2 regions of the Streptomyces sp. NPDC005070 genome follow, and region 1 is predicted to be linked to the other one. Evidence: predicted binding sites of a transcription regulator. Region 1 holds the regulator's gene; the other holds the start of a gene.
What was found. The regulator HspR, encoded in region 1, represses chaperone genes until heat shock. The targets are predictions, from matches to a motif close to TTGAGNNNNNNNNNCTCAA.

Region 1 (3,412 bases):
CGAGCTCGTCGGCGGATTCAAGTCCGTCGCCGAATCGCTGGAGACCGTCGCGGCGAAGATGGGGCTCCAGCAGTTCGGCAAGGAGGGCGAGCCCTTCGACCCGACGATCCACGAGGCTCTGATGCACTCGTACGCACCGGACGTCACAGAGACGACGTGCGTGGCGATTCTGCAGCCGGGGTATCGCTTCGGCGAACGCACCATCCGCCCCGCGCGGGTGGCCGTCGCCGAACCGCAGCCCGGGGCGCAGACGGTCAAGGCCGAGGATTCGGCCGAGGCGGCGGACGACAAGGAGAGCGGTGGCCCGGACGAGGGCTGAGCTTGAACGGACGAGGAAGGAGGGACGTCGGGGATGAGCACCAAGGACTTCATCGAGAAGGACTTCTACAAGGTCCTCGGCGTCCCCAAGGACGCCACCGAGGCCGAGATCAAGAAGGCGTACCGGAAGCTCGCCCGCGAGTTCCACCCGGACGCCAACAAGGGCAACGCCAAGGCCGAGGAGCGCTTCAAGGAGATCTCCGAGGCGAACGACGTGCTCGGCGACCCCAAGAAGCGCAAGGACTACGACGAGGCACGCGCCCTCTTCGGCAACGGTGGCTTCCGGCCGGGTCCCGGCGCGGGCGGCGGCAACTTCAACTTCGACCTGGGCGACCTCTTCGGAGGCGGCGCCCAGGGCCAGGGAGCGGGAGGGGCCGGCGGCTTCGGCGGCGGCATAGGTGACGTCTTCGGGGGCCTGTTCAACCGCGGCGCCACCACGGGCACGCGTACGCAGCCCAGGCGCGGCCAGGACATCGACACCGAGGTCACTCTCTCCTTCACGGAGGCGGTGGACGGCGCGACCGTTCCGCTGCGCATGACCTCACAGGCGGCCTGCAAGGCCTGTTCGGGCACCGGCGACAAGAACGGCACACCGCGCGTGTGCCCGACCTGTGTCGGCACCGGGCAGGTGGCGCGGGGCTCCGGGGGCGGTTTCTCGCTCACGGATCCCTGCCCGGACTGCAAGGGCCGGGGCCTGATCGCGGAGCACCCCTGCATGGAGTGCGCGGGCAGCGGGCGGGCCAAGTCGTCCCGCACGATGCAGGTCCGGATTCCCGCGGGCGTCAGCGACAACCAGCGGATCCGGCTGCGGGGCAAGGGCGCGCCTGGCGAGCGGGGCGGCCCGGGCGGCGACCTGTACGTCACCGTCCATGTGGACGCCCACCCGGTCTTCGGCCGCAAGGACGACAACCTCACCGTCACCGTGCCCGTCACTTTCGCGGAGGCGGCGCTGGGCGGCGAGGTGAAGGTGCCGACGCTGGGCGGCCCGCCGGTGACGCTGAAGCTGCCGCCGGGCACGCCCAACGGACGGACCATGCGCGCCCGGGGCAGGGGTGCGGTCCGCAAGGACGGTACGCGGGGCGACCTCCTGGTCACCGTCGAGGTGACGGTCCCCCAGGACCTGTCCGGCAAGGCTCGTGACGCGCTGGAGGCGTATCGCGAGGCGACCGCGGGTGAGGATCCGCGGGCGGAGCTGTTCCAGGCCGCGAAGGGAGCATGACGGAGCCATGGACACGACCGGTCGTCGACGCAACCCCTATGAACTGACCGAGGAGACCCCGGTCTACGTCATCTCGGTGGCGGCCCAGCTCTCCGGGCTGCACCCGCAGACCCTGCGTCAGTACGACCGGCTCGGTCTGGTCTCTCCCGACCGCACCGCCGGCCGGGGCCGGCGCTACTCGGCCCGCGACATCGAACTGCTGCGCACCGTGCAGCAGTTGTCGCAGGACGAGGGCATCAACCTCGCCGGCATCAAGCGCATCATCGAGCTGGAGAACCAGGTGGCCGCGCTCCAGTCCCGCGTCGCGGAGCTGGAGTCGGCCCTGGACGGCGCGGCGGTCGCCATGCAGCAGCGCGAGGCCGCCGTGCACGCCTCCTACCGGCGTGACCTGGTCCCGTACCAGGAGGTCCAGCAGACGAGCGCCCTGGTGGTATGGCGTCCCAAGCGGACGTCCGAGTAGTTTCCGCGCTCACCCGAAGGGGCCCGCCGGTTCACCCGAACCGGCGGGCCCCTTCGCGTGCGGTCGGGCGTTCAGCGGTTGACCATCACCTCGACGGAGGCGGCCTGCTCGCCCGTCCGGCCGTAGGCGTCCACGGCGCGTGCGGAGACCGTGCAGGGGCCCGTGTACCGCGGGGTCCAGGAGAGGGTGTCCGACGCGGTGAACAGGGTGCCGCTGAAGCCGCACGCGCCGGAGACGTCCCACGCGTACCCCTTCAGCAGCCGTGCCTCGTCACCGGTCCCGGGCCGCACCCCGACGCTGATCGGGAAGCGGGTTCCGCCTTCGGAGACCACGGTCAGCCGCGGCGCGGCGGGACCGGTGGCGGTGGCCGGCGTCAGACGGTCGACGGTGGTCGGGGCCGAGGGGCTCGACTCGGCTCCTCCGCCGTCGACCGAGACGACGTAGTAGTACGCGGTGCCCTTCGGGGCGGAGGTGTCGTCGTAGGAGACGGCGGTCGCCCCGGCGCTGCCCACCGGGATCCAGGCGCCCTGCGCGGACGTACGGCGGTAGACGTGGAATCCGGTGACCATCGCGTCGGGATCCTGCGCCGGGGTCCAGGAGACGCGGGTGGACGCGTCGCCGGGCGTGCCCAGGACCGAAGCCGGCACGGGGGCCGTGGAGTCCTCCGGGCGCACGAGCGTCACGCCGTCGGAGACGGGGGAGAGGTTCCCGGCGCCGTCGACGGCCTGCACGGTGTACCGGTAGCCGGTCCCCGGCTCGGCGACCGGGTCCGTGTACGAGGTCCCGAACACGGGCTGGGGCCCGTCGGGGTCGCTCTGCCCGGGCGGCGCGGCCCACACCTCGTAGTGGTCGACGTCGGCGGAAGAGGCCTGCCAGGTCAGGGCGTTGCCCGCGGTGGTGCCCTGGCCCGACAGGCCGGTGACGCGTGCCGGCGCCGTCCGGTCGGCGGTGGTCACCGGGCGGTCCGTCGTGCCCGCGGACTCGTTGCCCGCCCTGTCGTGGGCGCGGACCTCGTAGTAATAGGTGGCGCCGGTCGCCGGGAGGGACGTGTCGGTGTACGAGGTGGCGGTCGTCTTGGTCCGCAGGGTCCACGCGCTGCTGCCCTTGAGGCGGCGGTAGACGCGGTAGTCGGCGAGGTCCATCTCCTGGTTCTTGGACCAGGAGACCTTCGCCCGGCCGGTCGCGGTGTCGTACGACGCCGAGGAACCCGTGGGGACGAGTGGCTTGATTTTGTCGGTACTGGCGGAAGTGACGGGTTTGTAGGCGAACGTGACGTTCGCCTTGCCTGTCCAGTTGACGAAATCGACGCGCAGTGTGTGTTTTCCGGACGGAATGCTCAGGTTGACCGTTTTTGACTGTGTGGCCGACACGTTCTTCCAGAGGTCGACTTTGCGTATGTCGTCCAGATAGACCCG
Region 2 (3,412 bases), on a different contig from region 1:
GAGAGCGCGGCGAGGGGACCGTCCCGGTGCCAGTCGATGATCGCCCGCTCGCGCTCGACAACGGTGATGCGCCCCCAGCGGTCACCGGCCGCGGCGTGCGCCAGCGAGAACCCGACGCCGAGGCCGCCGATCAGCACGCTCGGCTCCGGGCGCCCGTCCAGGGCGTCGTACGCCGCGTCCATGAGAAGCCGCTCGGAACGCCCGTCGGAGGTGTCCATGAGGAAGCATCCGTTGGCGATGATCTGCAGAAGGCCGCCGTGGCGCCGCAGCACGACCTCGCCGTACGGGCCCTGTCGGCGGTCGAGGACTTCGGGAGTCTCGTACGAGGCGGTCATGGCCGCCATCCTGGCATTTTCACCTGTACGGGTCGCGGGAATTGCGGGGGAGCGGCTCCCCCCGTCCCCGGGGTGACGGCGGGCCGCACGAGATTGACGCGACCCCCGGTCGGCGGCTGCCGCGGGCCTCGCCCGAGACTCCGGCCCCGGCCGCGCGCACCCTTTCTTGAGGAGTTGCTGCGAATCGCCCGTCTTGCTTCCGTGTCCGCCGGGCCGGAGCACGGCGCTTCTCCTTTGAATCCCCTCCCCGCTGTGCCCCGGCAGCGCGCGTCCTGCTCCGGCCGCGCCGGTCGGCGTCGCGACCTGGCCCGCGATGCGGCGACGGCGCCGGTATGGCCGCACAGCCGGCGTAGGCAGCGCAGACCGCACGGGTCGCATGGCCCGTGCGGCTATACCGGCCCTGAGGCGCGGGCTCCCCGACGAGCCCGCGCCTCAGGGCCGGGCCACGCCTCAGGGCCGGGCCACGCCTCAGGGCCGGGCCACGCCTCAGGGCCGGGCCACGCTTCGACCGGGCCACGCTCCGGTCGGCTCACGGGCCTCTTCCTCGCCCCGGCGCACTGGAGCGGACAGGAAGCGACCCGTTGAGCCATCGGAGGGAGGGCCGAGGGAGGGCCGGCTAACGGATGGGCGCCCCGTTCTGGGCGTCGGACGCGGACTGCCATGCCTGCATGCCCGCCAGGGAGGCCTCCTTGGCCTGCCGCCACTTGATGGCCGCCACCTGCGACGGAGGCACATCCATGGCGCGGATCAGGCGCCGGCCCGCGGTGAACACGGCGGCGGCCGCGATGACCATGCCGGTGCACGCGACCAGGGCACCGGCCGCGGTCAGCACGGCACCGGTCGTGACGAGCCGGGTGTCGATCTCGAGCTTGTTCTGGGCGAGGTGATGGTTCATGACTCCACGATCCGAGCCGGACGGCCACCCCGCATCCCGGGCGGTGTTCGCGACGGCCACGAGGCCCGGACAGCGGCCCGAGGATCAGCGGCCCGGAGCCGATCGCTCACAGCGAACGCCCCCCGGGGAACATTGCGAGCCCGCCGTGCATTGAGCCGACATAGCTCAACTTGACTGCCGAAGGGGAGATCATGGCTTCGACGTCCGCATCACTCACCCTGCCCGTGCTGCCGCTCGATGACGAGGTCGTGCTGCCCGGAATGGTGGTGCCGCTGGATCTGAACGACACCGACGTGCGTGCCGCGGTGGAGGCCGCTCAGGCCGCTGCCCGTTCAACGCCCGGAAAGCCTCAGGTACTCCTGGTGCCACGCATCGACGGGACCTACGCGAGCACCGGCGTGCTCGGCACGGTCGAGCAGGTCGGCCGGCTGGCCGACGGTGACCCGGGCGCGCTGATCCGAGGGCGCGGGCGCGTGAGGGTGGGCGCGGGGACCACCGGTCCCGGTGCCGCACTGTGGGTCGAGGGCACCCGGGTCGAGGAGACCGTGCCCGACCCGCTGCCCGGCCGGGTCACCGACCTGGTGAAGGAATACAAGGCCCTGGCGACGAGCTGGCTGCGCAAGCGCGCCGCCTGGCAGGTCGTGGACAGGGTGCAGCAGATCGACGACGTTTCCGCCCTTGCCGACAATTCCGGTTACTCACCGTTCCTCACCGTGGAGCAGAAGGTCGAACTGCTGGAGACCGCCGACCCGGTGGCCCGGCTCAAGCTCGCCACCGAACACCTCCGCGAGCACCTCGCCGAGCAGGATGTCGCCGAGTCCATCGCCAAGGACGTCCAGGAGGGCGTCGACAAGCAGCAGCGCGAGTTCCTGCTGCGCCGCCAGCTCGAAGCCGTACGCAAGGAGCTGCGCGACCTCAAGGGAGAGGACGGCGAGGACGAGTCCGACGACTACCGCGCCCGTGTCGAGGCCGCCGACCTTCCCGAGAGCGTCCGCGAGGCCGCCCTCAAGGAGGTCGAGAAGCTGGAGCGCTCCAGTGACCAGTCGCCCGAGGGAAGCTGGATCCGGACCTGGCTCGACACCGTCCTGGAACTGCCGTGGAACGAACGGACCGCGGACGCGTACGACATCAGGGGCGCCCAGGCCGTGCTCGACGCCGAGCACGCCGGTCTGGAGGACGTGAAGGAGCGCATCACCGAGTACCTGGCGGTGCGCAAGCGGCGTTCCGAGCGCGGTCTCGGAGTCGTCGGCGGCCGGCGTGGCGGCGCCGTGCTCGCGCTCGTCGGCCCGCCCGGCGTCGGCAAGACCTCGCTCGGTGAGTCCGTCGCGCACGCCATGGGCCGCAAGTTCGTCCGCGTCGCCCTCGGCGGCGTCCGGGACGAGGCCGAGATCCGCGGCCACCGCCGTACGTACGTGGGCGCGCTGCCCGGCCGGATCGTCCGCGCGATCAAGGAAGCCGGGTCGATGAACCCGGTGGTCCTGCTCGACGAGATCGACAAGGTCGGCTCCGACTTCCGGGGCGACCCGGCGGCGGCGCTGCTCGAAGTCCTCGACCCGGCGCAGAACCACACCTTCCGCGACCACTACCTGGAGGTCGAACTCGACCTCTCCGACGTCGTGTTCCTGGCCACGGCCAACGTCCTGGAGGCCATCCCGGAGGCCCTGCTCGACCGTATGGAGCTGGTCCGCCTGGACGGCTACACCGAGGACGAGAAGGTCGTCATCGCCCGGGACCACCTGCTGCCGCGTCAGCTCGAGCGGGCGGGCCTGGAGAAGGACGAGGTCGTCCTCGACGAGAGCGCGCTGCGCAGGCTCGCTGGGGAGTACACCCGGGAAGCGGGCGTACGGAACCTGGAGCGGGGCATCGCCCGGCTGCTGCGCAAGGTCGCGGCCCAGCACGAACTGGGGCGCAGGGAGCTGCCGTTCACGGTGACCGACGCCGATCTGCGCGAGCTCATCGGGCGCCCGCACCACGTGCCCGAGTCGGCGCAGGACCCGGCCGAGCGCCGTACGGCGGTGCCCGGTGTCGCCACCGGCCTGGCGGTCACCGGCGCGGGCGGTGACGTCCTCTACGTGGAGGCGTCGCTGGCCGACCCGGAGACGGGCGCGGCCGGTCTGACCCTCACGGGCCAGCTCGGCGACGTGATGAAGGAGTCGGCGCAGATCGCGCTCTCCTTCCTGCG

Region 2: a site for HspR is predicted at 1,381-1,399, ahead of lon (endopeptidase La). Genes of this name have one in related genera too.

What each region holds. Positions count from the first base shown of each region.
Region 1 is NZ_JBSFZS010000040.1:23,880-27,291, forward strand. It holds gene grpE (nucleotide exchange factor GrpE) at 1-319, shown strand, start outside; gene dnaJ (molecular chaperone DnaJ) at 353-1,537, shown strand; gene ACWEBX_RS15970 (heat shock protein transcriptional repressor HspR) at 1,545-1,997, shown strand; gene ACWEBX_RS15975 (fibronectin type III domain-containing protein) at 2,069-3,412, opposite strand, start outside.
Region 2 is NZ_JBSFZS010000011.1:26,653-30,064, forward strand. It holds gene ACWEBX_RS06095 (spermine/spermidine synthase domain-containing protein) at 1-335, opposite strand, end outside; gene ACWEBX_RS06100 (hypothetical protein) at 952-1,230, opposite strand; gene lon (endopeptidase La) at 1,422-3,412, shown strand, end outside.